DNA from 3 places in the Bacillus cereus group sp. RP37 genome. Region 2 is predicted to be linked to each of the others. Evidence: riboswitches for the same ligand, from Rfam matches in the RefSeq annotation. Region 2 holds a riboswitch; each other region holds the start of a gene.

Region 1 (10,858 bases), 330 kb from region 2:
TGCGGAAGGGATAAGTGCTGAAAGCATCTAAGCATGAAGCCCCCCTCAAGATGAGATTTCCCATAGCGTAAGCTAGTAAGATCCCTGAAAGATGATCAGGTTGATAGGTTCGAGGTGGAAGCATGGTGACATGTGGAGCTGACGAATACTAATAGATCGAGGACTTAACCATATAATATGAAGCAATGTTATCTAGTTTTGAAAGAATATAAAAAAACTTGTTGACTTTAAAAGTAAAATAAGTTAAAATGATTCTTGTCTTAAATGAATACAGTCTGGTAATGATGGCAGAGAGGTCACACCCGTTCCCATACCGAACACGGAAGTTAAGCTCTCTAGCGCCGATGGTAGTTGGGACCTTGTCCCTGTGAGAGTAGGACGTTGCCAGGCAAAATGGAGGATTAGCTCAGCTGGGAGAGCACCTGCCTTACAAGCAGGGGGTCGGCGGTTCGATCCCGTCATCCTCCACCATATATGTCGGAGGGGTAGCGAAGTGGCTAAACGCGGCGGACTGTAAATCCGCTCCTTCGGGTTCGGCAGTTCGAATCTGCCCCCCTCCACCATTCTTAATTAATGGGCTATAGCCAAGCGGTAAGGCAACGGACTTTGACTCCGTCATGCGCTGGTTCGAATCCAGCTAGCCCAGCCATTAAGAGCCATTAGCTCAGTTGGTAGAGCATCTGACTTTTAATCAGAGGGTCGAAGGTTCGAATCCTTCATGGCTCACCATTTTAATCAAATATGCGGGTGTGGCGGAATTGGCAGACGCACTAGACTTAGGATCTAGCGCCTTTGGCGTGGGGGTTCGACTCCCTTCACCCGCACTTTTAATGAAATAACTCAAACATGTCTTGCGGAAGTAGTTCAGTGGTAGAATACAACCTTGCCAAGGTTGGGGTCGCGGGTTCGAATCCCGTCTTCCGCTCCAATTTTCAATATGACATGCCGGGGTGGCGGAACAGGCAGACGCACAGGACTTAAAATCCTGCGGTGGGTGACCACCGTGCGGGTTCGACCCCCGCCCTCGGCACCATATGCGCCCGTAGCTCAATTGGATAGAGCGTTTGACTACGGATCAAGAGGTTAGGGGTTCGACTCCTCTCGGGCGCGCTTTTATTAACGGGAAGTGGCTCAGCTTGGTAGAGCACCTGGTTTGGGACCAGGGGGTCGCAGGTTCAAATCCTGTCTTCCCGATATTCCCAAAAACATGGGGCCTTAGCTCAGCTGGGAGAGCGCCTGCCTTGCACGCAGGAGGTCAGCGGTTCGATCCCGCTAGGCTCCACTTTATTTATTATATGTCTCGGAGGTATACCCAAGTTCGGCTGAAGGGATCGGTCTTGAAAACCGACAGGCGGTGAGAATCGCGCGGGGGTTCGAATCCCTCTACCTCCTCCATTTTCTTTTTAAATGGTTTAGATACATATAATAATAAAATTTTATTTTTTCCTTCATGGAGGTATACCCAAGTTCGGCTGAAGGGATCGGTCTTGAAAACCGACAGGCGGCGAGAGTCGCGCGGGGGTTCGAATCCCTCTACCTCCTCCATTTTTTAAAAAACATTATATTGTCGCGGGGTGGAGCAGCACGGTAGCTCGTCGGGCTCATAACCCGAAGGTCGCAGGTTCAAATCCTGTCCCCGCAACCAAATGGTCCCGTGGTGTAGTGGTTAACATGCCTGCCTGTCACGCAGGAGATCGCCGGTTCGACCCCGGTCGGGACCGCCATTTATGTTGGCTCGGTAGCTCAGTCGGTAGAGCAGAGGACTGAAAATCCTCGTGTCGGCGGTTCGATTCCGTCCCGAGCCACCATTTTTTTTATGCCGGCTTAGCTCAATTGGTAGAGCAACTGACTTGTAATCAGTAGGTTGGGGGTTCAAGTCCTCTAGCCGGCATCCTTTAGGGGCATAGTTTAAAGGTAGAACTGAGGTCTCCAAAACCTCCAGTGTGGGTTCGATTCCTACTGCCCCTGTAAAAGTATATGGGCCTATAGCTCAGCTGGTTAGAGCGCACGCCTGATAAGCGTGAGGTCGATGGTTCGAGTCCATTTAGGCCCACCATATATATTATTCCGCAGTAGCTCAGTGGTAGAGCTATCGGCTGTTAACCGATCGGTCGTAGGTTCGAGTCCTACCTGCGGAGCCATGGCCCGTTGGTCAAGTGGTTAAGACACCGCCCTTTCACGGCGGTAACACGGGTTCGAATCCCGTACGGGTCATAAAAAAAAGAGTCAGCAATATGCTGACTCTTTTTTATTGTGCGTTAATCCTCCTTTATCAACTGATTTTCCTGAAATAAATAAAGGAATTTAGGAAAAGCTATGGTATGTATAAAAAGGAGGAGACAAAAATGACACGAGTGAGAGACTGTATGAGTACTCATATTGTACATTGTACACCGCTAGACAATGTATATGAGGCTGCTGTAAAGATGAAAGAAGAATCGATTGGATTGATTCCGGTTGTTGAAAATGAGCAAGTTGTTGGGCTTGTTACGGACCGAGATTTAGTTGTTCGAGGGATTGCTGAGAAACATCCTGGATCTAATAAAATTACAAATGTAATGACAACAAACATTGTTTCAGTTTCTCCAGATGATTCTATTGAAAAAGCCACAGAGTTAATGGCACAGTATCAAATTAGACGATTACCAGTAGTTGAGAGTGGTCAACTCGTTGGGATGCTAGCACTAGGTGATTTAGCTATAAGAGAATCGGCAGATGATCAAGCTGGATTTGCTTTAAGTGAAATCTCGGAGCATACGGAATGAAGAAAGATTTTAATTAGTGGGGTAAGTTACGTATAAAAATCAGATGCATTATTCTAGTATATAGAATTAAACTAATATGTTAGCATGATGTATCTGAGACATTATATAATAAGTATACAGTTAGTAATTTCGACAGTTTATTTAAATTTGTCATTCCTAATTTTAAATAAGAGAAAAAATGATATACTGATAGATATAAGTATTATGAAAGATTTTGAATATAACAATATTCATTGTTAGTGATGTAATAATGGATTAATATTTCCTATGTAGACAAAAGGGAGGGGGAATTATATGAGGGCTGTACAGCGCGATCCAAATTGGAATTTGGTTACAGATACATATATAGAACCAAATAATTTCGCTGAATTATTTTCTTTGCTTGTACCTTGTCATCCAAAAGGTGAAGGGAAAGAACGAACTATATTAGTGTGGAAAGAAAAAGAATTTTATAAAGAAGAAAATTTAGCGGCATTTATCGTATATGGAATGAATAAAACAAAGAATTTACCGCAGTTTCATAAAGATGAAATTCCAACTTTAGTACGTATTCTTCGCTTATGCCAAGAGATTGGTTGGTATGAAGAAGCAAATACTTTTATGATAACTCAAGGATTAGCTGAGTTTGTTCACACTTCATTGGAATATGAAACATGGGATCTTTTGACGCAAGCGGTTGCTTTAAACTATTTAATTATCAAATATCGTATTGGTGAATTAACTGATGGGGATGTAGAAATCTGGGATAGAGTTAAATTTAATGAGAAATGTATAACAGACTGTAAACATCTATTATCCCATAAAGAAGTATTAGAATTTACATTCTTTTATATGTGTAAGAGAGCTAAGTTCCTATCAAAAGAGCAATTAAATAGTGATATGATGAGTCTAGCTATGTATTGTAATACTTTCGTGTATGATTTATATACACATGACTTATTACGAAAATATCGTAAGTGTACAGACTTCTTATCATATTATGGACCTAGTCAAGCGGTGTTAGCTTGTCAAAGAGCTGTACTTTCTCAAATTTCAGATCGATTAGACCCATTGAAAACTACTCATGTAGATGATTATTTATATGTAATGAAAGAAATGATGGAGCATATGACGATAGGAATAATGGATCGATATGATCATTTTATCGGAAAGTTATTATCATATGTGCCATTTTTCGAAATGATTCAAGTTCCACAACATGCATATTATTGTGAAGAATTATTGTATATTTGCAAGGGAATTGAATATAAAGAAGAAATATTACGCAATTATATATTTATACAATTACATGATTGTTTACCATCATTCTTTAAACTATTTCTTAAAAATAAGCGTTATGCAACAATTCATGATATTCTGTTCTATTGGTGCGATGATGAACAAAGAATGAGCTTAGAGAAAAAATATAATCTTAGTTTTATTTATGAAAAATATGCTTGCGGATAAAAGAGCATTTTCTATATAAATTAAAAAGGATCTCAAGTTTATGTGAGATCCTTTTTTTGTTAGTAAAGTAAGGAGAACGCAATTAAGACGAGAAATAACATTCCATAAAGGAGAAATTGTGCCGTATAGCTTCCTTGTATACCAAAAAAAGTATTTGTTTTTTTATATAAATTCAATATATATTTTAGCGGATTATCTTTGAAAGATTGGTACACAGTGTCTCCTCTTTCTAAGCTTCTTGTTCGTGTTTTTTGTTATTAGGGACATGAATGTACCTAGCTATGAATAATAAAACAGCCATAAAGCATACGGGAAATACGGTAGTTAAATAAAAACCATTACTAATAATATTTGTTATTAGGGCACTTAATAGAAAGACGGCATTATAAATATGGGCAATTTTTTGTTTTAGTTGTACTTGAAAGGCTTCCATCATAATTTCTAAAGTAACAAAAGCAATGATAATAGATAAAAATACAGTATTTGTATTGTAAATGATTAAACAAAAAATTAAACCTAAAAAGGCTAAGTATTCAATTAAGAGAGATATATTGATATTGCGTGGCATACAATTTACCTAACTAAATATGGCAGTGGGTTTACTGCATTTGTTTTTTCAAAATTCCACTCTCCATTGTGTAATTCAAAATGAAGATGTTGCCCGTATGAATGACCTGTGTTTCCCATATGACCTACTAATTGTCCAGCTTGTACTTGATCACCAGCTTGTACAGTGCGATCTTTCATGTGAGCATAGACTGTCGTATATAATTTCCCGTTTATTTGATGGGCGATGAACACAACATTGCCATAGCTAGCTGAATAATATGATTTCACAACTTTACCTGCAGCCGCCGCCTGGATAGAGACATTACCCTGAGCTGCAATATCTATACCATAATGCATTTGTTCCCAGCGCATATCAAAGGTTGAGCTAACTCTTCCTTGAGTAGGGAATTTAAAAACTGCTGGAATTGAAGTAGGTTGAGCTGTTTGAGCTTGTGATTGCGTTTGCGTTTGATTTTGCACCACATAATGTTTTGCCACATATCCGTATCCTGTGCCAAAACGAATTTTATACCAAGTTCCTACAGTTTCCACTACTTGTATTTGTGTACCATTTTGTAATGAGCCAAGTAGTGCGCTACTTGTACTAGCGTTGCTACGTACATTAAGTTTAGGTGTTGCAACTGTGTATTTCGTATTATTTTGAACTGTGATGCCTTTTACTAAAGGCTGTGAACCATTAGACACGAATGCCTTTTGTACGTAACCTGTTTTGCCATTATGTAAAATTTTATACCAATCACCTTGTTCTTCTTGAATGGTAACGAATTTCCCATTTGGTAATACATCTAAAATTGAAGATTCTAAATTAGGTTCAGAACGAACGTTTAATGCATTGGCATTAACGATGTATTGATTATTAGATTGAAGTTTGTTTTTTAGTAGAATAGCATCTTTTTGTACGTAACCTACTTTATTATTAACAGATACTTTATACCAGCCATTAGTTGTTTCAAGTATGTTCACTTTCGTATTAAAGCGGATTGTATCAATTGATGAGCTATTTGCGTTATCTTTTGTATGTAAGGCTACTTGATCGACTTTTACATATCCAGTTTTCACATTAGATAATTGTTCAGCGTTGGCTGTTTGTACATTTGTTTCTCCCATAGAAGGAAGTAAAGAGGCAATTGCGACAGTAGTTGCTGTTAAAGCAGTAGCTTTCATATTCATATAATAGAGACCTCCTCTAGTTGTATAGTTGTAATTTTATTATAGTATAAAGATATAATATAGTGGGTGTATTCACATAAATGTAATATGAAATCAATATAAAAATAAATTTTTTGAGGATAATGATTCCTTTTTATCCAATTAATTAGGATAATAATTTCTAAGATAGAATATAAGTATTATATAGTTCTGTTATTTTGTTGACAATTGAGAAAATTAAAATAGTTGATGATGTCTTATTACGATGTTATACTGACAGTGATAATTTCATAGTTTGCTAGGAGAGCTGGTGTTGCCAGCTGAGAGTAGGCCGTAAGCCTTTGATCCTTTTCATTACCTGATCTAGATTATGCTAGCGTAGGGAAGCAATTCGGACACTAATAATGAGTCCCCGTTTCTTTGCGTATAGAAACGGGGCTTTTTTATTTGAAAATTTCATATTGAAACCACTAGGGGTGCTTGTTGTGCTGAGAGAGGAATAATCCTTAACCCTTACAGACCTGATCTAGGTAATACTAGCGAAGGGAAGTGGAGCAACGAATAAATTATAATTTTATTTGCTGTAACCACTTCTTATTTAGAAGTGGTTTTTTATTTAGATATATAAATTGAAAGGGGATAGAGAAATGAAATTTTGCGATAGATTATTAGAAACTGTACAACCAGTTTGGGAGATGAGTCATAATCACCCGTTTGTAGTAGGTATGGGAGATGGCACGTTAGAAAAAGATAAGTTTCAGTATTATATTATTCAAGATTATTTATATTTGTTAGATTATGCAAAGCTATATGCGATTGGTGTTGTAAAAGCAACGAATCCACAAGTAATGGGGAAATTTGCTGAACAAATTGATGGCATATTAAATGGAGAAATGACAATCCATAAACAATATGCAAAAAGACTTGGTATTTCTATAGAGGAGATAGAATCTGCAAAACCATCTGCTAAAAATTTAGCCTATACAAATTACATGATGTCTGTATCTCAAAATGGCACGCTTGCGGAATTAATAGCAGCACTTCTTCCATGTATGTGGAGCTACTGGGAAATTGGAAAGCGTTTAAACGATATTCCTGGAGCAAGAGATCATGAGTTCTTTGGTGAGTGGATTCAAGGATATAGTTCGGAAGAATACGGTAGCCTTTGTATTTGGTTAATAGATTTATTAAATGAAATGGCAGTTGGAAAGTCTGACAAAGAGCTAGATCGATTAGAGGAGATTTTCCTATATTCCAGTCGATTTGAATATTTATTCTGGGATATGTCCTATCGTAAGGAGATGTGGGGATTTGAGGAGCAAGAACATACTACAGTTTCATAATGTTTCTTTTCATTATGATGAGAAACCAATCATCAATGAATTAAATGCTTCTATACAAGATAAAGAGTTTGTAAGTATTATCGGACCGAGTGGATGCGGGAAAAGTACTTTATTTCGCCTTATTACAGGTTTAGAAGAAACAAGTACGGGACAGATAGAGCTGACAGAAACAAAGAGCCATCCTGTAGGGTATATGCCCCAAAAAGATATGCTCCTGCCATGGAGAACGATTATTGAGAATGCTGCCCTGCCGCTAGAGTGCCAAGGTGTACAGAAGAAAGAAGCACAAATAAAGGCAAAGGAACTGTTACATAAATTTGGCTTACAAGGGTATGAGACAAAATATCCGAAAGATTTATCTGGTGGTATGAGACAACGCGTATCTTTTATTCGAACTTTATTAACAGGCGGGGAGATATTGCTGTTAGATGAACCGTTTAGCGCGTTGGATGCGTTAACGAAGGCATCTTTGCAAGAATGGCTGTTTGAACAATGGAAAGAGTGGAAAAAAACAATTTTATTTATCACTCATGATGTGGAAGAAGCATTGTTTCTTTCTAATCGAATTTTCGTTGTAGAAAATCAACCGATAACTACTTTAACCGAGAGGATTGTACCGCTTGATCGTAATCGGACAAGAAAAGATTTGTATAAGCCTGAAGTGTTAGCGCTTAAAGATGAGCTTCTTAGTATGTTACAAAGGCAGGTACTCGTATGATGAACCGGTTGAAGGAACTATTACCTGCCCTTACACTTTCTAGTGTTTTACTTGTCATGTGGGAAATAGGCGCAAGAATTGTAGATGAGATGTACATTTTACCGTCACCGTCTGCAATTGTAATGAAGATATGGCAACTAAAAGATATATTATTTACAGTTCATTTGCCGGCAACATTATACGTCGTTTTAATAGGGGTAGCTATTTCTATCGTACTTGGGGTAGGGCTAGCAATATTAATGAATGCGAGTAATTGGATGGAGAGAGCATTTTATCCATTATTAGTTGCCTCACAAACGATTCCGATTACAGCGCTTGCTCCGCTCTTCGTTTTATGGTTTGGATATACGATCTGGAGTAAGGTTGTTGTCACGGTTTTAATTACGTTTTTCCCAATTGCGGTCAATACGTATGATGGACTACGTAGTACAAAAAAAGAATGGGAGGAGCTCTTAGTTACGTATGGAGCAACGAAAAAAGATATTTTTCTTAAATTAAAGTTACCATCTGCTCTTCCTTATTTTTTCTCAGCTTTAAAAATTGCAGTTCCGCTTAGTGTGATTGGGGCGGCAATTGGTGAATGGCTCGGTGCACAAGCTGGGCTAGGATATTTCAGTAAAAGAATGATGACGCAATTAGACGGAGCGGGTGTATTTGCCCCCATTGTATTGTTATCATTATTAGCTATTTTCTTTGTTGTCCTTATTTCGATTTTAGAAAAGAAATTTATTAGTTGGAGGAAGTATTCATGAAATTTTTAAAACGCATCTTTGTGTTTACATTATTAGTTGCAATGATCGCTGGATGTTCTAGTAATTCGGCATCAGATAAGAATAAAAAAGAAAAAGAAATAACGGTCATGCTTGATTGGTACCCAAATGCGGTACATAGCTTTATTTATGCGGCGATTGAAAAAGGCTACTTTAAAGAAGAAGGAGTAAAGGTGAATATTAAATTCCCTTCTAATCCGACTGATCCATTAACTTTAGCAGCTGCAGGAAAGGTAACGGTTGGCTTATATTATCAGCCAGATGTTGTCATGGCAAAAGCAAATGAACAAATTCCAGTGAAATCAATTGGAGCTGTCGTACGTTCGCCATTAAATCATGTTGTATCGCTGAAATCAGCAGGCATTCAATCGCCAAAAGATTTAGAGGGGAAAACAGTTGGATATTCTGGAACACCTTTAAGTGAGATGTATTTAAAAACGATGGTAAAAGAAGCTGGTGGTAATCCAGATACAGTGAAAGTAGTCGATGTTGGCTTTGATTTAGTACCGGCACTAATTACGAAAAAAGTGGATGCGGTAACAGGGGCATACATTAACCATGAAGTACCTGTTATGCGCCATGAAGGTCATGAACCAGCATACTTTAATCCAGCTGATTACGGTGTACCAAACTATCATGAGCTTGTATTTGTAACAGGTGATAAAACGTTGAAAAAAGATAAAGAAGCGTTGCAAGCCTTCTTACGTGGTACGAAAAAAGGCTATGATTTCATGAAGAAAAATCCGGATGAAGCATTAAATATTTTATTAAATCATCAAGAAAAAGAAAACTTCCCGCTTGTACCAGAAGTTGAAAAAGAAAGTATGAAAATTTTATTAGAGAAGATGGAAACGAAAGATGAGCCATTCTTATCAGATTCAAAAGAGTCATGGGAGAAACAAAATAAATGGCTGAAAGATAAAGGAATGACGAAAGAAATCGTTCCGGCTGAGGAATTATTCGAAAACATTTTAAAGTAGGCGAATGAATATGAAAAATGAGCTTCATGTAATCTCAAATGGTCACATGTCATTCGAAGAGCTAGTGAATGTAGCAATGCAAATTGAGAGTGAGATTGATTATTTGCATATTCGTGAGCGTGAGAAAAGTACGAAGGAATTGTATGAAGGTGTGGAAGGTCTTTTGAAGAAAGGCTTTCCGGCATCGAAGATAGTAATAAATGATCGAATTGATATTGCTATTTTATTAAACATTCCGCGCGTGCAGCTAGGATATCGAAGCGCAGATGTAAGGTCAGTGAAAGAAAAGTTTTCTTATTTGCATGTCGGTTATTCTGTGCATTCTTTAGAAGAGGCGATCGATGCATTTAAGAATGGAGCGGATTCACTCGTCTATGGTCATGTATTTCCGACAGATTGTAAAAAAGGTGTGCCAGCGAGAGGGCTTGAAGAAGTTTCAGACATTGCAAAGTGTTTATCCATACCGATTACAGCAATTGGAGGAATCACCACGGAAAACACAGGGGATGTTCTTACTAAAGGTGTCAGTGGTATTGCTGTTATGTCTGGGATTATAAGCAGTAGTAACCCGTATAGCAAAGCGAAATCTTATAAGGAATCAATAAGAAAGTGGGCGGAAAAACATGTGTAAGAAGTATGATGTAGCGATAATTGGCGGAGGTGTAATTGGTAGTTCAGTTGCACATTTTCTAGCAGAACGAGGGCATAAAGTAGCGATTGTAGAGAAGAAAAGAATTGCATCTGAAGCCTCGAAAGCGGCTGCTGGTTTACTTGGGGTTCAGGCAGAATGGGATGCATATGACCCACTATTTGAACTTGCTAGAGAAAGCCGTGCTATATTTCCACAACTTGCAGAAGTTTTACGTGAAAAAACAGGCATCGATATTGGGTATGAAGAAAAAGGCATTTATCGTATTGCCCAAAATGAAGATGAGAAGGAAAGAATTCTTCACATTATGGATTGGCAGCAGAAAACAGGTGAAGATTCTTATTTTCTAACAGGAGATCGTTTACGAGAGAAAGAGCCATTTCTATCTGAGTCAATTATAGGTGCTGTATATTATCCAAAAGATGGTCATGTTATTGCACCAGAGCTTACGAAAGCCTTCGCACATTC
Region 2 (10,858 bases):
AAACGTACTTTCAAACCACGTTCGAATCGTATGTATTATTCCAATTTTAAATCCTAATTTGACAAGAAATACGCCTCCCGCAGCTAATAAAAATAACACTACTTTCCCCTTATTTTTCACTTTTGGCTCCCTTTTCATTTCCATTCCCCTTAGTATGTTAAAAATATTTAATCAAACGTTTGTTTAATTGTTTTTATGCATAGGTAAGCCAACTAATCAAACGTTTGTTTAAAAAGAAATACGCCCCCTATAGGGCGCATTCTCATCAATCACCGCCACCTCCACCACCATCGCAGCTGCCTCCGCTATCTCCACCGAAAGATCCTCCACAATCATGTGAACCTCCATCGTGCGAGCTATCATTATCAGATCCAGCAAAGAAAAATAATGGTGATGAACTGTTAGATGAATTATGAATGTTATTTTGTTTCGTAAGATTTACCTTCTTTTTGTTTGATCGAACTGCTGTTACGATCGTTCCAACTACAACAAATAATAGTATGACAATAATAAATTCCATATAAAAGCCTCCCTTAATCTTCGAATAATTGAATCGTTCTCTCTAGATTTTCAAGTGAAATGAAGCGCGATTCACGAAGGATCTCTTTTCCATTATAAAATAATAAAACTGTTGGTCCTGTAAATACTGCATATCGCCCCGCAATCTCTTGCATGTCTTGTAGTAATATTTCTACTTTCTCTACGTAATCATAATTCTCTAATACGCAATTTACTTTTCTTAGCATAACATCACAAACACCACAATTTTCCGTTTTAATAAACAGAAGTACTAATTGTTGTTCTTCAATATATGTCGCTAATTCTTCTATCGTTTTAAATGTAGTCATCTTATCCCTCTTAGCGTAATTTACGAAATACCTTATCTTGATACATACGAAAAGCCGAATTCTCTTTAATCTTTCTCTTTTCCATTATCTGCTGAAAACGAAGCATTTTTGCTGTTAACTCTTCTTGTAATTTTTTTCTCTCTACTTCATCATAACAGCACGCAATTAAGTCTTCTATTTTTAATATATCTTTTTGTAGTTCCATTTCTGGTGGAATCATACCTGCATTTTTTAATATTTTATAACTCATTCTAAGTTCTGGAGGTACCATTGAAAGGTCTTCTAATTGTAGTGGTTTTCCTTTTCCCGGAATATGATCAAGGTCTCCATTCCGTATTGCTTGTCGAATTTTTTCTTCAGCAATGTTCAAAAACACATCCACACCATTCCCTCCTTTACATATTTTTACTATTATTTTACATGATATTTTCTCATCTTGCTATGCCATTACAAGTTGACCTCATACAATTTTTTCTCAAATTTAATTACAAAGAGCCTTTTCTTCCCTAATCAATATTTTATTTTCATATGTAGTCTATATTAGAGCCATTTAATATTGAGAAAATCTTTTTGAATCAAATAAAGCGTTTACACCAAATCTTACATTTGCTACGATTTAATCACCCCAGCTCCCTTGTATAGACTTCGTGATGTCTGATCATTTTTTTCTAGACGTTTCATACGTCTAGATTCATTTTGATTTATTGGCGCATGCCTTTAAATATATCTTTTACTTTGAAAGGAGAAATGACTATGAGATCAAAAAAATTCACACTGCTATTACTATCCCTACTACTCTTCTTGCCTCTTTTTCTCACAAACTTTATTACTCCAAATGTCGCATTAGCAGATTCACCGAAGCAAGGTCAAAAAATTGTTGGGTATTTTCCTTCATGGGGTATTTACGGACGTAATTATCAAGTTGCAGACCTTGATGCATCAAAGCTAACCCATTTAAACTATGCTTTCGCTGATATTTGCTGGAATGGAAAACATGGAAACCCTTCTACTCACCCCGATAATCCAAATAAACAAACGTGGAACTGTAAAGAATCTGGTGTACCACTGCAAAATAAAGAGGTCCCTAATGGCACTCTCGTACTCGGTGAACCATGGGCTGATGTCACAAAATCTTATCCTGGCTCAGGTACAACTTGGGAAGATTGTGATAAATACGCACGCTGCGGAAATTTCGGCGAACTGAAACGATTAAAAGCTAAGTATCCTCACCTAAAAACAATTATTTCCGTTGGTGGCTGGACTTGGTCTAACCGCTTTTCTGACATGGCCGCGGATGAAAAAACAAGAAAAGTATTCGCTGAATCTACAGTAGCTTTTCTTCGCGAATATGGATTTGACGGCGTTGATTTAGATTGGGAATATCCGGGCGTAGAAACGATTCCTGGTGGTAGTTATCGTCCTGAAGATAAGCAAAACTTCACCCTACTCCTTCAAGAAGTTCGAAATGCATTAACTAAAGCTGGTGCAGAAGATGGTAAACAATATTTACTAACAATCGCATCAGGTGCAAGCCAACGTTATGCTGATCATACAGAGTTAAAGAAAATCTCTCAAATACTGGATTGGATTAATATTATGACATATGATTTCCACGGTGGATGGGAAGCTACTTCTAACCATAATGCAGCTCTATACAAAGATCCAAGTGACCCAGCAGCGGATACGAAATTTTACGTAGATGGTGCGATAGACATTTATACAAATGAAGGTGTTCCAGCGGATAAACTCGTATTAGGTGTACCATTTTACGGACGCGGATGGAAAAGTTGTGGAAAAGAAAATAACGGACAATACCAACCTTGTAAACCAGGTAGTGATGGAAAGCTCGCTTCTAAAGGTACTTGGGATGATTATTCTACCGGTGATACAGGTGTGTATGATTATGGTGATTTAGCAGCTAATTATGTTAATAAAAATGGTTTTGTTCGCGGATGGAACGATGTAGCGAAAGTACCTTATTTATATAATGCGACTACAGGTACGTTTATTAGCTATGATGACAACGAATCTATGAAATATAAAACAGACTATATAAAGACAAAAGGTTTAAGTGGCGCAATGTTTTGGGAGCTTAGCGGGGATTGCCGTACAAGTCCAAAATATAGTTGTAGTGGGCCCAAATTACTTGATACGTTAGTAAAAGAATTACTAGGTGGACCTATTACTCAAAAAGATACTGAATCACCAACAAACGTAAAAAATATTGCTGTTACAAATAAAAATTCAAACTCAGTTCAATTAAACTGGACTGCATCTACTGATAACGTAGGAGTTACGGAATATGAAGTTACTGCTGGAGAAGAGAAATGGAGTACAACAACAAATAGCATTACAATTAAAAACTTAAAATCTAATACAGAATACACATTTTCAATAGTAGCAAAAGATGCTGCTGGGAATAAATCACAGCCTACTTCTATTATTGTAAAAACAGATGATACTAACACAACACCTCCTGGTGGAAATGGCAATGCTTCCTTTTCAATCACTTCAAATTGGGGAAGTGGTTACAACTTCTCAATTGTAATTAAAAATAGCGGAACGAACCCTATTAAAAACTGGAAATTAGAATTTGATTATAACGGCAATTTAACACAAGTTTGGGATTCTAAAATTAGTAGTAAAGTAAATAATCATTACGTAATTACGAATGCAGGATGGAATGGTGAAATTCCTCCTGGTGGATCTGTTATAATCGGAGGGGCAGGAACAGGCAATCCCGCCGAACTTGTAAATGCATCCATTAGCGAAAACTAAACGTAATCCCCATTAATTATTTCACTAAAGTTTGAATTTAGGTTTAAGTGCTCTGTCCTAAATTCAAACTTTTAACTTTTAAAAAATCATAAATCGATATTATAATAACCTATTATAATTATATTTAGTTTCTAATATGAAGTTCGTGTGAAGTTCATCTGAATTTTACATGAATTTCCTTTAACTTCTATTGTCTTCCCATACTAATCACATTATCCTTTACATATAGGAATTATTTTAATTCCACTTTAAACTATCTATATATATAAAGAAAGATAGTCGCCTATTAGGGAAAGGCATCTAGTATTATTATAAATATAAACATAACAAAAGAAAAAGCACGCTTATAAGCGCACCATAAGAGTGCTTCTTCATACAATTCTCATGTAAGAATTCTCGAAAATCATGTTAATCACAAAGAAAAGGCATTAGCTTTTATAAGCTAATGCCTTTTCTTTATTCATATTGTTCAACGTTCCAATCTTCTATATTCCATACTTTTGTTATCCATGCTTCATAGAAAGAAGGCTCATGTGAAACAAGTAAAACTGTTCCTTTATATTGTTGTAACGCTTCCTGCAAAGATTTCTTTGTTTCTATATCCAAATGATTAGTTGGTTCATCTAAAATTAAAACGTTACTTTTCGTTACGATAAGTTCACATAAACGTACTTTCGTTTGTTCTCCACCGCTTAATAAACGAATAGGTTTTAATACGTGTTCTTCTTTCAATCCACACTTTGCTAATGCTTGGCGTACTTCTTTCTTTGTCATATCTGGTCGTTCTGCCCAAACTTTCTCTAATGGTGTTGTTTCTGAAGCAAACTCTTCCTGTGCAAAATAAGCAGGATTTACTCGTTCTCCAACAGAAATTGAACCGCTTAACGGCTTTATTTGGCCTAATAACGTTTTTAATATTGTCGTTTTTCCAATACCATTATGGCCAACAATCGCTATCTTTTCTCCTTTTTTCACTTGTAAATTCAATTCTGGAAATAGCGAATCACTATAGCCTATTCTCAGTTTCTCAGCCTGTAATATACGACTCACTGGCTCCTCATAAACATTGAAATCAAAACGGGATCGAGGTACATGATTAACCTTTTCAACCCTTTGCATTTTCTCCAATACTTTCTCCCGACTTTTCGCCTGTTTCGCTTTTCGAATTTTATTTTTTTGAATAAATGTTTCTAACTGGGCAATTTCTTTTTGTTGTTTCGCATACGCAGATTGTAATTGTTTTCTTTGCAATTGATAACTTTGCAAAAAACGTTCATAATCGCCTACGTACCGCTTAACCTTCCGTTCTTCTAGATGATAAATAACATTCGTAATATTATTCAAAAATACTTCATCATGCGAAATGATAATGTAAGCTTTTTCATATAGTCTCAAATACGATTGCAACCATTCTATATGAGCTGTATCTAAATAGTTTGTTGGCTCATCTAACAATAAAACATCAGCTTTTTCTAAAAGGAGCTTCCCAAGTAATAACTTTGTTCGCTGTCCTCCACTTAACTTTGAAACATCCTTTTTCAACCCGATTTCAAATAACCCTAAACCGATTGCTACTTCTTCAATTTCTGTATGAATTTGATAGAAATTAGAGCTTTCCAATATAGTTTGTAATTCTCCATACCTTACTAACAGTTTTTCTATTTCTCCTGCTCCATTCATTTCTTCAGCAATTTTTAACATTTCGCATTCAATCGCATACAAATTAGAAAATGCACTTTGTAAATATCCTTCAATTGTTATCCCTTCTTGTAAATCCATATGCTGCTGTAAAAAACCTACCTTCACATGTGGAAACCATTCAATGTTCCCATCGTCATGTATAAGTTCTCCTGTTAAAATCCTTAACAATGTTGATTTCCCAATTCCATTTTTACCTACTAACCCAACATGCTCGCCCTTTAATAGCTGAAAACACGCATTATATAAAATAGTTTTCTCACCATACGAATGACTTACATTTTCTACTGTTAATATACTCATTTTTTCTCTCCTCTACTTATACTTCTTCATAAGCTAAATAGAGAGAACAACAGTATAAAGCCTTATTTAATTGTATATATAAAAAATGGGTAAGGTGAATACACCTTACCCATTACATATTATCGTAAAAAAGGATTAAGGTTCTTTACCTGCTGTCTTCAATTTAGCTTAATTTTAAAAAATAGGCAGACTTCTCCCGTATCAAGCTAAAACCATTTGAAGAACAGTTGATAAAGTCATTTTATCCTTTCACTCCTTTAACATTTGTTATATTAAGAGTATAAACTACTCTGTTATATTCTATTCTCTATTTTTTCTTTTGTTCCTTCTTCAAGATTGTCCATCGTTAATGAATTCACTATTTTTTCTATAGATTTCATCTTTCTCCTCCTATATAAAAAAACCTCTCAACAGTAATTATACAAAAAACTGTTAAAAGGCTTTTTCTATTTTTTCATATAAGGAGCTAATACTCTCAGAATTTCTTCCTTATCCTTCTTTAACTCAAGTGATGTTAACATATCCATCGTTCTCGGTCTAGGTAATTTCACTTGTACCTCACCAACTATTGATGCTGGTCTTTGAGATAAAATAAATACGCGATCTGAAAGTAAAATCGCCTCATCTAGGTCGTGTGTAACCATAACGATTGTTTGCTTCTCTTGGTGCCAAGAGTTTAAAAGCCAGCTATGTACTTCCATTTTTGTAAAGGCATCTAATTTCCCAAAAGGCTCATCAAGTAGCATAATTGGCTTTTCACATAAATATGTGCGCAAAAAACTAATTCTTTGACGCATACCACCAGATAACTCATCTGGATAATGGTCTGCATATTCATCTAGTTCAAACTGCTTTAATGCTTCCATTCCCTCTGTCAGCCTTTGTTTTTTCGGTTTACCTTCGATTTCCAATGGAAGAACTATATTTTGCAAAGCTGATCGCCAAGGTAGTAATAAATCCTGCTGTGGCATATAACTTACAACATCTTGCTCTTGTACGTACTTATCCTTATACGTTACATTCCCACTTGTTGGATTTTCAACATTTGCAATCATATTTAATAATGTGCTTTTCCCACAACCACTTGGGCCTACAAAGGAAACGAATTCTCCCTCTCGTATAGAAGCACTAATATTTGCTAATACATTCTTTCCATCGAAAGATTTCACAATATCTTTTATTTGTAATCCACTCATTTTTCATTTGGAAGGAACTCATTTGTAAAGGCATCTTTTACATCAATTTTCTTCTTAATAACTTTGTTATCATATAAGAAATTCATGTAATTCGTCCAAACTTCTTCCTTCTGTACTCCCCATGCTTTTGCATCATCTTGATACTTCGTACTTAACCACTTTTGACTTTCTTGTACTAAGTCTTTATTCACATCTGGAACAGCTTTAATTAAAATATCAGCAGCTTCTTTCGGTTCTTTAATTGCAAAATTATAACCTTCCGTCGTTGCACTCATAAACTTTTTCACAAAGTCTTTATCTTGCTTCGTATGTTTTTCACTCGTAATAATAACAGGACTATAGAAATCAAGCGCTGGGTCTAAGTCTTTCACCATAATTGTATTTAACTCTTTTCCTTGACGCTTCGCTTCAATACCATCCCAGCCGTAATAAATCCATTCAAAATCAGCATCACGGCCAATTGATTTAAAGAAATCTGTTTGTCCTAAAATGATTTTTTCGACTTTATTAAAATCAGCTTGATGTTTCTCCATAATTGTCTTCAACGTCGCTTCTTCTGCTGGTCCTCCCCAGCCTCCGTAACGTTTGCCTTCAAAATTTTTCGGTGAAGTCATGTTATCTTTCTTAAGTGACGCAAAAGCTGAAGTGTTATGCTGAATAATCGCTCCTACAGATACAACAGGAATACCTTCCACCCGAGCCAACGTTACATTTTCTTGTGCGCTTATTGCGAAGTCAGCTTTTCCTGAAGCTATCATTTGCTCTGCTGTTACATTGTCACCAGGCTGAATAATTTCTACATCTAAGCCTTTCTTTTTATAATAATCTTTCGCTTGCGCTACATATAAACCAGTATGATTCGTATTCGGGAACCAATCTAATACTACTTTTACTTTTTGATCTTTACTTACACTTTCTTCTTTCTTCGCCGGATTACATCCAGCCACACCTACTGCTAATAAGGCAGCCAACATAACTTTTAAACCTTTTTTCATTTTCTGCCGTCCTTTCTATATATCCATGGTGCTGTTATTCTTGCCATAAACTCCACGATAAAATACAGACATAATGTCACCATGACGATAATTGCTGCAACACCAAATACCCGGGCAGTTAAAAAAGATTTTGTAGCCCTCGTAAGCATAACTCCTAACCCTTCGCTTGCACCGAGCCATTCTCCAATAATCGCTCCCATTACGCTATATGTAACTGCAATTTTTAAACCGGAGAAAAAGTATGGAAGCACTGCTGGAAACTTTACTTTCTGGTAAACTTGCCATTTCGTTGCCTTCATCGTTTGCAACAACTTCAACATATTTTTATCTACCGTTTGAAAACCTTCTAAAATGCTAAGCGCAATCGGAAAGAAACAAACGAGTATTACTACCATTACTTTCGGTAGCATTCCATATCCAAACCAAATAATAAATAACGGTGCAAGTACAACGATTGGAATCGTTTGCGAAATAACAAGCAACGGATTTATTAAAATACGAAATAAAGGGATAACGTCCATAATAATTGCAATACTTGTCCCAATTAAAATTGCAAAAAATAGTCCAATTATAACCTCTTGTAACGTTTGTATCGTATTCGGTAATAGTAAATCTTTCATTCCAATTAATTCTTGAACAATGGCAGAAGGCTTCGGTAAAATCCACGGTTCAATTTTAAATAATGAAACAGATCCTTCCCATATCGCAATGAGAAGGATAAGCCAAATTGTTGTAATTATTTTAGATTGCTTCTGGTTTTGCATATTCATCACGGTACTTCCAAACCTTTTCATCTATCGTTACACCAGTGCTTGGACGATAATGGATTTTAATAGAAGTAATCACTTCTTCTGCACCAGCATCCACACAAGCTTGTTGCGCACGTTTAATGACGTCAAGAAGTACATCTAATTCTCCTTCCAGTGTTGTTTCCATTGCCCCTACTTCATAACGAACTCCCGATTGTTGTACAACCTCAATTGCTTTATCAACAACAGAATACACATCTTTGTTCTTCGCTTGTGGTACTACTGAAAATGAAATTGTAACTTGTTGTGACATAGTAAAATCCCCCTTATAAAATGAAATATTAAAACAAGAAAAGGCTTTCCTACTGCGTAGGAAAGCCTTGTATGCAAGTTATTATAGAATAACATATGCTACATCACTTTAAGTAACTCCCTACGCTGGCATTATCCAGATCAGGTTGAGGGTCGATGTTTGTTTACATCCTCTCAGCCAATTGGCTCCCCGGTCCTTAATTCGTTTTCATTGTAGCATGATTTATTTTATTGAACAAACAAAAGCACATATAATCACTTCATTTAACTTTTGAATTCCCCAATTAACTCTTGTAACTCCTGTGAAAGCCAGCTTAAAGAACTGGCTAATTCAGCAATATCTTGTACAGACATTTCCTGTTCTTTCATACTTTCTTCAACATTACTACTACTATTCGCATACGTATTTGCGATAAGCGATAGTTCATTTACAACACGAACAATATTTTGGCTATTTTGCAATATATCACTTGAATTGCTAGAAACAACTCTAACTTGATTTGTAACAGATTGTGCTGATTTTGAAATTTCCCCAAAGAAAGCACCACTACTTTCAACAAGTTTCATTCCAGATTCTACTTCTTTTAAAGTATTTTGCATTGAAACAACAGCTTCTTCCGTTTCAACTTGTGTTTCCCCTATTAATTTCGCTATATCTTTTGCTGATACTTCCGTCTGCTCTGCTAATTTACGCACTTCATCTGCAACAACGACAAATCCATTTCCGGTTTCCTCAGCACGTGAAGCTTCAATAAAAGCATTTAAAGCTAGCGAATTGGTTTGATTTGAAATACCGGTAATTACTGTTACAATATCACTAATTTCTTTTGATCTTGTTTCCAAAGAATAAATAGTAGAAGATAAATCTTGTACTGCATTTTGTATTATGTTCATTTGATTAATCGTCTGTTCAATAACACCATTTCCTTTTACCGATTGATGCTCCATACCTTCAGACTCTTTCGCCATTTGTTTTGCAGCATTATTTATCTCTTCCATCTTATCTTCCATTTCATATACAATACCTAAATACTTTGGTCCTGAAGTTTCTTGTGACTGAGCGCCAGCTCTTAACTCAACCATAGAACTTACGATTCCTTGGACTGCCATGCTATTCTCTTTCGTACTCACTGACAATTCTTGTGAAGATGAGGAAACCTGTTCTGCTGTCTGCTTCACTTTATCTATAATTCCTTTAAACTTCTCGATGGTACTATTAAAATACGCATTAATAATACCTATATCATCTGGCCTTTCCTCTAATTTAATACTTAAATCACCTTCACCGACTTTGCGCAATCCTTCACGTAAATCTCGCAATGGAGCAAGTGCGTTACGTACAATTAAGAATTGAATAAAAGTTGCAATTAAAACAGAAATGCAAATAAACATTAAACCTTGTATAATGAACTTTTCCTTTGTACTAGGAACAATAGAGGCATCTACATCAGCTGCAACAAGTGCCACAATATTATCTTCTCCATCTTTAATTGGCTCTAATATCGTTACCCACGTTCCTAATGCGTCTTCATATACTTCTGTCATATTTGCTTTTTTCGTGCTCATTACTTTATCATATGCTTTCATCCAAAGATCTGGTTGTTTATAATATTCTCCCGGCCTTACTTCAACAACATTTGCTAACCCTGTAGACAAATCAACGATTAGTAATTCACCTTTTTCATTTTCTTTTGCTCCAACAATATAGGTTTGTCCAACACTATTCAACTCTTCCGTTGCTTCATCTAATTTCTCTGTTAACTTCTCTCTCTTTTCTCTTTGTGCCACTGGATCTTTTGTAACATCTCTCACTATTTCTTCGTCTAATTTATGTAATACCGTATCTCCTGTTTCAAAAGAATGCCTTTCAAATATAGACATCATGCTATTTTGAAACATGTTAAAACTTAACGCTCCCATAGTACCAACAAGCGTCAAAATAACTAACACAGTTAACAATACATTCTTTTGAAGAAATG
Region 3 (10,858 bases), 2.1 Mb from region 2:
CCGGTAATCATTAAGGCTTAACGCTTGTAATTCTTGTTGAAACTTATTCATTTTCATGACCTCCGTTTATAAAATACAACCCTATCAATGCTGTCCTATATTTCTGATCGTTAAATCTAAGTAAAAATAGCGCTATAAACTAAGTTCAATACATACACCAACAAAGTATGACTTATCACTAGATGATGCACCTTGTTCATATACCTATTTTTACTATGGGCTCATTTTTATAAATAGAAATTATAAAATGTGAATTCTAGCATCATATCTTCATGCTTACTAATTTCAATTCATTTCTCAATAACCATGATGCCGTATCCTATGTATTCCCGTCTGCCGCTTAGATTTTTCTGTACTGTAAATACCTCTCGTTATAACACTCCCATATACTTACTGAGCGTACCATCTGATATTCCTAACCTTTTATATACTTCACACTAGCAGAATAAAAAATCTCGTCCGTCGTATCATCAAAAAAACTACTAGTTACGGAATTCAATGACGGTGAAGAAATTCCTACAAAAAAAGCCCTGATTAGGGCTTTTCATTCTACTTTTCCAGCAAGCTCTCCATGAAATTGCTAATTAAAAAAATTGAAAAAAGACGCACTTAGATTGATGCGTCTTTTTGTGATACCTCTTTTGTGAAATCATATAAAGCAATTGCGCCTAAAAGAACAAGTATACCTTGAGGAACATCTATCAAAATAGTTTTCCAAATTTCTGGAACTACCCATTTAATATTTGCTGCTGTTTCAAGATATGTTTGAAAATAACTAATCGTAAAATTAATTATCCCTAAAAATACAAACAACGATAGACCAAATCGAATTAATTTCTTATTTGTAAACATGTAACACCTCTCAAAATTCATTGGATATTCCTACTTTTGCTTCTTTTTCATTTATGCATCTATATATTTAATTTTAACACATCAAGAACTCCAAAAGATACAATATGCATATTTACATATTGTATTAACAGCATTCCATAATGATTTAGAAATTCCTGCAAGAAAAAACAACTCCGTTACAGTTAACAGAGCCGATTTCTTTCTTGTTTAACTTCAAACCACCAATCTTTACGTTCAAGGTAGAATTTCATTCCATTACGTTGTGCATCTGAAGTTGGAGCAGTAACGAAGTTTGATTGTAAAATAAAAGTCGCAGAAGTTTATCCAGTTAATGCGTAGAAAATTAAATTAACTAACTTATCGATATGCCATTTTGCTATATCCGCAGCACTATCGACTTTACGCAAATCTGACAAGAAAAAATATATAGATAGGTATTATCCATACCTATCTATAACATTACTTCCATTCTTTATCCGATTACATCTTTTACTTCTGTATTCACTGGCCACTTTTCTAAAGTATAAGCCATTTCCCAAAATGAATATTCATATTGACTGCTAATAATGAAATGCTGTTTCATTCGCTTACGGTCAGACTCTGTTACGTTTTCAGCGATAGTATCTAATCTTGTAATTTGCTCTTCAACTAGCGTACGGAACCAATCAGATCCATAAGCAGAAATCCATTCGTTATAAATTGGTTCTTCTGGCTGACACTCTTTTAAACGCTCACCAATTTCATAATACAACCAATAGCAAGGTAAAATTGCTGCAATGATATCGCCTAAATGTCCTTCATACGCAGCACGATACATATGTGAAGTATAAGCGTATGCAGTTGGAGCAGGGATAAAACTATCTTTTTCTTCTTGAGTTATCCCTAGTTTCTTCGCAAAATTCTCATGTAAAGATAATTCCGCCTCGTATGTATTTTGAGCATGATGTGCCATACGAGCTGTCGTTTCTAATTCCAGTGCTTTTGCAGCTCCTAAAGTTTGTACTCTAGCAAAATGACTCAAATAATATGAATCTTGCAGCACATAATAGCGAAAACTAGCTAAATCTAACGTTCCTTCACCAAGTTGTTTTACAAAAGGGTGATGAAAACTAGCTTCCCAAATTGAATCTACTTCTTGACGTAATGATTGTGAAAATTTCATTTAAATCCCTCCCATAATGTATAAAATTTAAGTATTTACCCACAATTATTAAATCTGTAAAATAAAAAAACTTTCTTTACAGGCGTAAAGAAAGTGAAATTGACAGTATTTATTCATGAAATAGCAATGTCTTTCCCACTTCCCTACGCTGGCATTAACCAGATCAGGTACTAAGAGTCTCAAATTCCCATTTGATCTCAGCCTATAATAGGCCCCCCTAGTGGATAAATATTTAATTTTCGTATTGTATTCATCATAACATACTTCATGTTACTGTCAAAAGTATTCATGATACTGCTACTTAAAACCCTTCTTCTTCCCTTACTCTTAATGAAGTTTCAATAATCATATCTAATAGTTTGCTATAATTAATTCCCGCTGCATCTGCACTTTTTGGTAATAGACTTGCTTGTGTCATCCCTGGTAATGTATTAACCTCCATTACATATGGAATACCGTCTTTCACCATCATATCAACCCTTGCATAAACACTACATTTTAATGCTTTATAGCAAGCCAGTGACGCTTCGTTTACACGTTCTTTCAATTCAGCTGGAAGTTCAATAACTTCTTCAATAGTACCAGCATCATCATATTTCGCATTGTAATCAAAGAACTCCGCCGCATGTCGAATTGAAATGATGGGTAACTGTTTTCCATCAAAAATGGAACATGTAATCTCGTCACCTTTTATATACTTCTCTATTACTACTTCAGAATCCCATTCGAACACAGTTTCCAGCATTGAAATTAATTCGTCTTTATCATATACAATCTTTACCCCGACACTCGAGCCACCAGAGTTTGGTTTTACCACTAACGGAAATCCTAACTTATCTAATTCATCAAGATTTAGATCCTCCATTTTTGTAAGTTCAATCCAATCTGGTGTTTCTATTCCTTCATAACGTAAAATCTTTTTCGAAATGTTTTTGTCCATACATATACCGCTAGATAACATATTGCTCCCGCTATAAGGAATACCTAAACTTTCAAGCGTTCCTTGAACAGTCCCATCTTCTCCGTATTTTCCGTGTAATGCAAGCAGCGCAAAATCAATGTCTTTCGCTTTTTCGATTAAATCCATTTTTTCGTTTAACGTAATTGGAACAATGTCATACTTACTTTTATCTAAATGTGCAATCATTTCATTTCCAGTCATAATTGATACTTGTTTTTCAGAGGATACTCCTCCCATAATAACGCCAATTCTCATTTCCTCAACTCCAAATTTCATTTTTTATTGTATCACCGATTATTTTGATTCCCCGAACAATTTCTTCTTCTTTCAAACGTGAAAATCCTAATCGAAAAGTGTTCGTTCCTTCTCCATTAGAATAAAAAACATCTCCAGGAGAAAATGTAACCCCCTGCTCATAACACTTTTGCAAAAGAGTACGGGCATGAATTTTTTCTTCTAACTCTATAAATAAATGAAGTCCACCATCACCGGTCATTCTTTGAAACGGAATGTACTCGTTACACGCCCTAACAGCTAACTCATATTTTTTCTTATAAACAGATCTTGCCTTTTTTAAATATTTTTCAAAATATCCTTCATGTAAATATTGAAACAGAACAGCTTGATCTAAAGTAGATGTGTGAATTGTTCTTGCTCTTTTTACACTTTCTAAATAATGAATCAGTTCTTTATCTGCAATGATCCAGCCTACACGTAAACCAGGGAAAAGTACCTTTGAAAAGCTACTAATATAAATCACATTATTACCAGCGCCAGCAAAAGTTAATAATGGTGCTAAATGTGATCCTGAATAACGTAGCTCTTCATTAAATCCATCTTCTATAATAGGAATCTTATATTTTGAAAATAATCTCATCAGTTCCGTTCTTTTCTCCGAACTCGTAACAATGCCGGTTGGATTATGATAGGAAGGAATTAAATACGCAAAATCAAACTCTTTTTCACGCAAGCTTTTTTCAACTTCGTTCGTATCAATGCCATCTTCATTCATATTAATTCCATGCACTTCAAGTCCATGTAAACGGAAAAGCTTTAGTGCAGCATGATGAGTCGGATTCTCACAAATAACCCGCCCTGACTTCTTCGATAACGAGGATAGTACAATGTCTAATCCTTCTGTAAATCCATTTGTAATTAAAATATCTTTATTTGAAATATCTACACCTTTCATTTCCATATAATGAAGTAGATAATTCATTAGCGGTCTATACCCTTTTGCGTAACCGTAGTTTAATACGACATCACCTTCAATGGACATACGAGTAAGAAAAGCTCTTTTGAAATTTTCCACATCAAATAGCTTTTCATCTGGAGCGATGCTGTTAAAAACAATCATTCCTTTTTCCCAGCGAACACCATGTTTCATTAAATCTAATTCATCCGCTAATAAGGTAACTGTATTAAGTTTATTTTTCCAATCTATTTCAACAGACGAAGTGTTTGAAATATCAACCTTCGCAACAAAATTCCCTTTTCCTTTAACTGCATAAATGAGTCCTTCTTGCTCTAAATCTGCATAGGCAGCGAGTACAGTATTTCTGCTCACACTTAATAATTCACTTAGTTCCCTCGTTGAAGGTATTTTTTGTTCCCCGAGCAAGTGCCCTTTCATAATCATCTTTTTTAAATAATCTTTCAATTGAATATAAACGGGACGATCTTTGACAACTTTAAAATCTTTAAACAAATCCTTACCCCCTGCAATTATTTTTGCATATTAATTTCATTCTCAAAAGGTCCACTACATATGTATTTTTTATTAAGGGCGGTACGGTTTTATAAAGTGAAACTTTAATCAATGGTGATTCGTCCCGACCATTGATTATTACCCTTCACCAATTGATAATTTTACTACCCGTTAATACGTGACAAATCTTTACGATATAAGTTAATTATATCTTTTAAAGCTGCTGCTGCGGCTCCGCGTGGATTAGAAGCACCACCAATTGTAGTAACTTGTCCCATCGTATCTGTAAAGAACGTAATCCCTTTTTCTGTCCCATTTACATTTGCTAGCGGATGATCTTTATCTATTTCGTGTGGTTCCACATGAAGAGCCACTTTACCATCCTTATCCTTATATGCTGAAGCTATTAATTTAATATATTTATTATGTTCTTTAGCTTTTCGAATTTGTTGTTTTGTAACCTGTTCGATTCCTTTTATATGTATATCGGCAAGTGTATTCTCTGTTCCCATTAAACTGTTTGTCAAAAGTATCAATTTACACGCACTATCAGAACCACTTACATCTAATATTGCGTTCGTTTCAGCAATTCCTTTACTTTGTGCTTCTTTCAGTGCTTCTTCAAACGTAATATCCTCCTCATTCATTTTCGAAAGAATATAATTTGTAGTCCCGTTTAATATTCCTTCTATTTTTTCAATATGGCAACCAGCTAAACTAAATTGACCAATATCAAGCGTCGGTAATGCGGCCGCAGTTGCACCACTATATCGAATTCGTACATTTGCGATTTTTGCCGCTTCATTTATTTCTCTCCAGTTTGTAACGAGTGCGCCTTTTGAAATTGCTACTATATCCATTTGTTTCTCAATCGCTTGTTTTATATATTGTTTCCCTGGATTTCCATCTTTAAGATTTGTAATGGTTGATTCTACTAGTACAGTACCACTTATGTTATCTGTCGCTCGTTCCTCCGGATAATGTTCAATATATTCTTCAATTGCAGCGCTACCGCCACCATACTTTAATAAATGATGAATAGACAAACCTTCCTCATTATGTATTGCAATATTTCTACCTAATACGCCGCTTACAACTAACTCTATTCCATATGCTTCATATATATATGAATATTTTTCATTTAATAATTTTATAAACTCTCTTCCTACTGTTCCATATCCTGATAATACAACTTTAATTTTCATAATATCCCCCCATTTTTTCTACCATATCCCTCTTTCAATATAATATAAAGCGCCCTCGAATTCCATCGAGAGCGCTTTATTATTACCTATTTTGGTAAACGTGATAGCTTTTCTGCAATTGTTCTATAAAACTCTTGAATACTAGAAAAACCTAACGTGTCTGAAACACTAAGTCCTACCATATCGAGATGATCCCAATTTGTTTTCGTTTCGATATGATTCCATTTTCCAATCTGTAAAGGCTCATTACTATTTACAGTAGCATTAGATGATGGTGCAATCATAGAATTTGTATTTACTACACCATCATTTTGCCACCAAGAAGTATCAATTAATGGACGATTTTCTTCATATCTTGCATAGGACCCTAAGAAAAATGCATTCCCCATTAACACTTTATTCATTGTTATATGAGGCAAATGTAAACCTGTTATAGGCGCCGCTTGTGATGCATGTCCACTATAAGATAAGTAGTACACATCTGATTGCGTCTTTACCCAATTATTGAGCTCCTTTGCACCATCTGTACTTAAATCCCATTGACTTATATCCTTTGTATTTTTCCAAAGTGAACTATTTAGGATGCGATCAGTATATTGGAAAAAAGACTCTCCAGTATTCTTCTTTATACCCCATTGATCCAATTTAAAATCATATAACGATAAATTATTGTTTCCTCCAAAACTTGCAGCTGTAATGAGTAAATCTTTGACGAACGGCAGTAGAAGACTACCATCCGCAAGTGTTGTCCCATTGTGAGGAGTTGCTAATGTTGTAACACTATGAACATATGATTTCTCGCCTTCAAATAGTGGTGATATATTCGTGTTCGGATGATTGTTTACATAATTTTTTTCTTCAAAACTGCCTTCTTTTAATAGCTGTACTAATGTTCTAATCGTTTGTCCACCCATGCTATGCCCAACTAAATGAACTTTATTTGTTTCACTCCAATTTGGTGCAAAACCACTATAAGTTCTGCCAAAACGATTATGTCCATGTTTCTCAGCATGTGCGGCACCATAGTCTACTGTACCACCGTTTATTTGCGCATATAATTCACATGCACGATCCCAGTTACTAGAAACAGGTCCAACTGCAGCAGTATGTACTGTATAACCATTTCTTTTTAAATCTTCTTGTATATCATGAACACCACCCCAATATTTAACCCCTAACATTTCCTCTCTACCCCACCCAGCAAATCCATTCACTAATATGATAGGATAATTATTTTGTTGTCTCTTTTCAGCGTGAGTTGTTTTTGCTGCGAATAAAAGCACAGTCCCTATTGCGAATAAACATATTTTTAAAAATAATTTCCCCATGCTTCCTCCCCCTAATAAAACGTTTACATTTTTCTGTAAATAAGATATACATATTTAGTTTATAACTTAAACATAATGTAAAGTATTTTATATACATTGTATATATAGAAAACATACACAAATGTTGATAAATATTAATTCAAGTGAACATTTACTTTTTACAATATAACTTGTAAATCCGATTATTTGAATTTATAATTAGATTTAGTTTCTTCATGTTAAATGGATTTAAAAATCATAAGAAAACTAATTTCATTACTTAAGAAGGAGGAAAAGTCATGCAAATCGAATTAAATATTCATACATTATCTCAACCTACTAAAATAACTCCATCTAATCTTGAGCGTAATACTATCCCTTCTACTAAACTTGAAGTTAAAAAATTAAATGATCCTATCAAATTTGATATTCGTTCATCTGAAAAAGAAATGAAACAACCTGAGCATAAATTTAACGAATTAGATTTATGGAAGACGTTAAAGGATAAAGGTGTTCCTTTATGGATCATCCTTGAAATGCTACAAAAAGTCCGTAAAGAAAAAGAAGCTCAAAATAATTCAGTTCAACATTCAAATGCGATTGAAGAAACGCATGAGACTCGATTAAATGAAGTAATGTAATATATGTTATATGAATGGCCTATACACTAAAAAGAGTTCGAGGTTGATAAAGTTTCTATCAGCCTCGAACTCTTTTTTAAGGTTTTTCTTCAATCGTTACAAACTGAAAAGATAGTTCTTCTTCCAAACCTTTAATTAGCTTTTTTACTTTGACATTTTCATTAACCAAGGTATTATCTGTCGACATTTTAGGCTTTTCGTCACCTAGTGATTGTTTCAAATGAAGAAGGTGCATTTTCGTTTCATTTGCCTTTATTTCTTTATACACACTATTTTTTGATACCATTACATACCATTGCGTTGGATATTTACGAGTGTTACCTATCCAAGCGTCACTATCGTATGAAACAGGAATCTCTTTTCCTTCTAATTCAATACTTTTCATACTCTTTTCATCTTCATGTGTAAACAACAGCGAGCCCTCTTTCGGGAATTTCGGTAACTTATCTATTAGTTTTAAATTGGATCCATTATCTCGTTTACGAAAAACATTTGCTTTAATCATCGCTTGTGCTGTGGATTCATTTAAAATTAATACCTGTCCATTCCCATATTTACTTTTTTTCACAGAAAACACTTCATTTTCTTTCGTAATTTCTTGATAACGACTAATAATTGGTGAAGCTTTATTTTCATCCCCAATGATTATTAAACCGTTTGCAGGAAATGAATTCTCCTTTTTAGAACATGCACTAAAACTTATTAAAAATAGTATCGTTAACATAAAAATAGTTAAAGTTCTTTTCATCGCGTTTCCTTTCATCATACAGTTCATTTTTTCACATATTTTTGTGTAATCTTACAAGCTAATATACTCTATTGCTCCATAACCTTATACAGCTTTTGCAGGTAACGCCAACGGGTTATAAAGAAATATAATACCTGTATACATATAAATGAAATTAAAATAACGATAGAACTATTTAAAATAGAAAAGTCTACTAATTGTTGTAATGCCATATAAGCGACTATAGTATGAATTACTGCAACAATAATTGGTAAGAAGAACATTAATACTAACTGTCTCGTTACAACCTTTTTTAATTCCCGTTTACTTAATCCCATTTTCGAAATCATTTTATATTGCTGTTGATCACGATCCAAATCTGTATATAATCTGAAATATATAAAACTAGCGGCAAATGTAAAGAAGACGATTCCGACTAAAACACTTGCCATAAGTAATAACCCATTCGTTTGTTTTGCACTTAGCAACTCGATTGTTAAAGCTCTAAATTCGAAATGTGTGTCTCTTGGATCTTTATCGAATATATTATTTAATTGGTTTGAAATCTCTTTCGTTTTCATCCAATCGTCTACAACAAATCCGTAAGTACGAAATGGACTGTCTTGATTAACTGGGTCACTAATAAGAGGTATTCCATCATATACCTGATCTTGAACAGCGATATAAATAGTTCTAGAATCATGTGGTAAAACTAAATTTTCTACAGCTTTTTTCACATGAAATGTCTTTGTCCAGTCACCTTGAATGACTTCTATATTCTTTTTATACTCGCCATTTTTAAATTCTTGTTTTTGTGATACAACTCCAGGAATTAATATAATTTCATCTTCTTTTTCAATCGTTTCTTGTTGATACCCAAGTGCTTTTGCAAGATCGTTATATTCACTTAATTTCATTATATTCACGTTACTTTCTGTGTATATATATGAAGATGAAGCCATTCGATACGGAATATTAGCATCAGAAAGGTGTTTTTTTATAATAGAAAGATTTTTATTTAATACTTTGTCGTTTTCAAAACTTCCATACAAAAAGGTATACGGATTTGTCATCCTTACCAAATCCCTATTTCCAATTGCAGCTGTTGTACCAATCGCTGTAAATGCAACTGCTGAAACAATAGATACTATAAAAAACATCGTTGCATTATCTTTCATACGGTAAATTAATTCAGAAAATGTTAATATATTTGTTCTCTTTAAAAAGAAAGATTCACTCTTTTTCGCAAGATGCAATATATAAACGCTACACTGTGTATATAAAAAGTACGTTCCTATAATTACTAGGATCACACCTATTCCAAGTGTAATAAAATTGGAACTTGGGATGAAACGAAATACTGAAAAATATCCATATCCTATACTAATTAAAGAAAATAGTGATAATAAAATTGAAGATTTCGGTTCAGGTTTTGGCTTTTCCTCCGCTTGAATAAGTTCCACAAGTTCTGTTACTTTTACCATTTTAAATGTAAAAAGTGAAACGATTAAAAACAAGAAAAGGAATGTGATAACTGTTAAAAATACAGCCTGCACTGGTATATAAAAAGGTAAACCATTATTAATCATTAATACACTTGCGCTTATCAATAAGACTAGTTTAGAAAATATGAGTCCAATGAAAATCCCTATACAAATTGAACCAAGTCCAATTAACATATTTTCAATTAACAATAACTTCTTAAGTTGTCTCATTGACATACCTTGCATCATTAATATGCCAAATTCTTTCTTACGCGTTTTTAAAAATGAACTCACTGAATATAGAATGAAGAAAAATGAAAATACAAAAATCAAGCCTTGCGAAACTGAAAATCCCAATGTACCGTATGCACTTATTGTTGCACTTGTCGATTTTAATTCCCCTTGTAAATCAGGGTGAAATAATAAAAGAGCATACGTGAAGAAAATCATAATAGAAAATGCACTACTCAAAAAATGAGCTGCATATGTACGCTTATTACGAAAAATATTATTAAATGCGAACTGACGAAAAGTCATGCCTTTTCCCTCCTAACAAAGAAAGGACATCCATAATTTTTTGATAAAACGCTTGCCTGCTTTCGCCACAATAAATTTCATTATATAGTTGACCATCTTTAATAAAAATTACTCTGCTGCAAAAGCTCGCTGCATACGGATCATGTGTCACTAACATCATCGTTGCTTTTTCTTCTTTATTAAGCGTATCGAGCATCTCCATTACATCATTTGAAGATTTAGAATCCAAGTTCCCTGTTGGCTCATCCGCAAGTAATAATTGCGGCTTATGAAC

The links. A riboswitch is a leader RNA that binds a small molecule or an ion and turns the genes downstream of it on or off. The one in region 2 is predicted to bind thiamine pyrophosphate.
Region 1: it holds a riboswitch for thiamine pyrophosphate, as region 2 does, so the genes downstream of both, tenA (thiaminase II) here and QCI44_RS26150 (MTH1187 family thiamine-binding protein) in region 2, are expected to answer to the same signal.
Region 3: it holds a riboswitch for thiamine pyrophosphate, as region 2 does, so the genes downstream of both, tenA (thiaminase II) here and QCI44_RS26150 (MTH1187 family thiamine-binding protein) in region 2, are expected to answer to the same signal.

The regions. Positions count from the first base shown of each region.
Region 1 is NZ_JARVHP010000001.1:4,626,757-4,637,614, reverse strand. It holds rRNA gene QCI44_RS24620 (23S ribosomal RNA) at 1-172, shown strand, start outside; rRNA gene rrf (5S ribosomal RNA) at 275-390, shown strand; tRNA gene QCI44_RS24610 (tRNA-Val) at 396-471, shown strand; tRNA gene QCI44_RS24605 (tRNA-Tyr) at 480-563, shown strand; tRNA gene QCI44_RS24600 (tRNA-Gln) at 575-649, shown strand; tRNA gene QCI44_RS24595 (tRNA-Lys) at 654-729, shown strand; tRNA gene QCI44_RS24590 (tRNA-Leu) at 744-824, shown strand; tRNA gene QCI44_RS24585 (tRNA-Gly) at 854-928, shown strand; tRNA gene QCI44_RS24580 (tRNA-Leu) at 945-1,033, shown strand; tRNA gene QCI44_RS24575 (tRNA-Arg) at 1,037-1,110, shown strand; tRNA gene QCI44_RS24570 (tRNA-Pro) at 1,121-1,194, shown strand; tRNA gene QCI44_RS24565 (tRNA-Ala) at 1,210-1,282, shown strand; tRNA gene QCI44_RS24560 (tRNA-Ser) at 1,303-1,395, shown strand; tRNA gene QCI44_RS24555 (tRNA-Ser) at 1,453-1,545, shown strand; tRNA gene QCI44_RS24550 (tRNA-Met) at 1,569-1,645, shown strand; tRNA gene QCI44_RS24545 (tRNA-Asp) at 1,649-1,724, shown strand; tRNA gene QCI44_RS24540 (tRNA-Phe) at 1,733-1,808, shown strand; tRNA gene QCI44_RS24535 (tRNA-Thr) at 1,819-1,891, shown strand; tRNA gene QCI44_RS24530 (tRNA-Trp) at 1,898-1,968, shown strand; tRNA gene QCI44_RS24525 (tRNA-Ile) at 1,980-2,056, shown strand; tRNA gene QCI44_RS24520 (tRNA-Asn) at 2,067-2,141, shown strand; tRNA gene QCI44_RS24515 (tRNA-Glu) at 2,143-2,214, shown strand; gene QCI44_RS24510 (CBS domain-containing protein) at 2,346-2,765, shown strand; gene QCI44_RS24505 (DUF3965 domain-containing protein) at 3,060-4,211, shown strand; gene QCI44_RS24500 (hypothetical protein) at 4,441-4,779, opposite strand; gene QCI44_RS24495 (SH3 domain-containing protein) at 4,785-5,951, opposite strand; TPP riboswitch at 6,221-6,332, shown strand; TPP riboswitch at 6,393-6,495, shown strand; gene tenA (thiaminase II) at 6,578-7,273, shown strand; gene QCI44_RS24485 (ABC transporter ATP-binding protein) at 7,242-7,991, shown strand; gene QCI44_RS24480 (ABC transporter permease) at 7,991-8,743, shown strand; gene QCI44_RS24475 (ABC transporter substrate-binding protein) at 8,740-9,741, shown strand; gene tenI (thiazole tautomerase TenI) at 9,752-10,372, shown strand; gene thiO (glycine oxidase ThiO) at 10,365-10,858, shown strand, end outside.
Region 2 is NZ_JARVHP010000001.1:4,957,773-4,968,630, forward strand. It holds gene QCI44_RS26105 (hypothetical protein) at 1-138, opposite strand, end outside; gene QCI44_RS26110 (hypothetical protein) at 266-520, opposite strand; gene QCI44_RS26115 (thioredoxin family protein) at 534-848, opposite strand; gene QCI44_RS26120 (DnaJ family domain-containing protein) at 859-1,230, opposite strand; gene QCI44_RS26125 (glycosyl hydrolase family 18 protein) at 1,602-3,626, shown strand; gene QCI44_RS26130 (ABC-F family ATP-binding cassette domain-containing protein) at 4,083-5,627, opposite strand; gene QCI44_RS26135 (ABC transporter ATP-binding protein) at 6,074-6,823, opposite strand; gene QCI44_RS26140 (ABC transporter substrate-binding protein) at 6,820-7,818, opposite strand; gene QCI44_RS26145 (ABC transporter permease) at 7,815-8,588, opposite strand; gene QCI44_RS26150 (MTH1187 family thiamine-binding protein) at 8,560-8,880, opposite strand; TPP riboswitch at 8,981-9,082, opposite strand; gene QCI44_RS26155 (methyl-accepting chemotaxis protein) at 9,144-10,858, opposite strand, start outside.
Region 3 is NZ_JARVHP010000001.1:2,887,208-2,898,065, forward strand. It holds gene QCI44_RS15460 (heterocycloanthracin/sonorensin family bacteriocin) at 1-51, opposite strand, end outside; partial or broken gene QCI44_RS15465 (hypothetical protein) at 294-499, opposite strand; gene QCI44_RS15470 (DUF3937 family protein) at 610-873, opposite strand; partial or broken gene QCI44_RS15475 (N-acetylmuramoyl-L-alanine amidase C-terminal domain-containing protein) at 1,035-1,169, opposite strand; gene tenA (thiaminase II) at 1,325-2,014, opposite strand; TPP riboswitch at 2,138-2,243, opposite strand; gene ddlB (D-alanine--D-alanine ligase) at 2,316-3,230, opposite strand; gene pdxR (MocR-like pyridoxine biosynthesis transcription factor PdxR) at 3,235-4,683, opposite strand; gene QCI44_RS15495 (homoserine dehydrogenase) at 4,848-5,888, opposite strand; gene QCI44_RS15500 (esterase/lipase family protein) at 5,975-7,216, opposite strand; gene QCI44_RS15505 (DUF3914 domain-containing protein) at 7,495-7,836, shown strand; gene QCI44_RS15510 (lipoprotein BA_5634 family protein) at 7,913-8,599, opposite strand; gene QCI44_RS15515 (ABC transporter permease) at 8,653-10,584, opposite strand; gene QCI44_RS15520 (ABC transporter ATP-binding protein) at 10,559-10,858, opposite strand, start outside.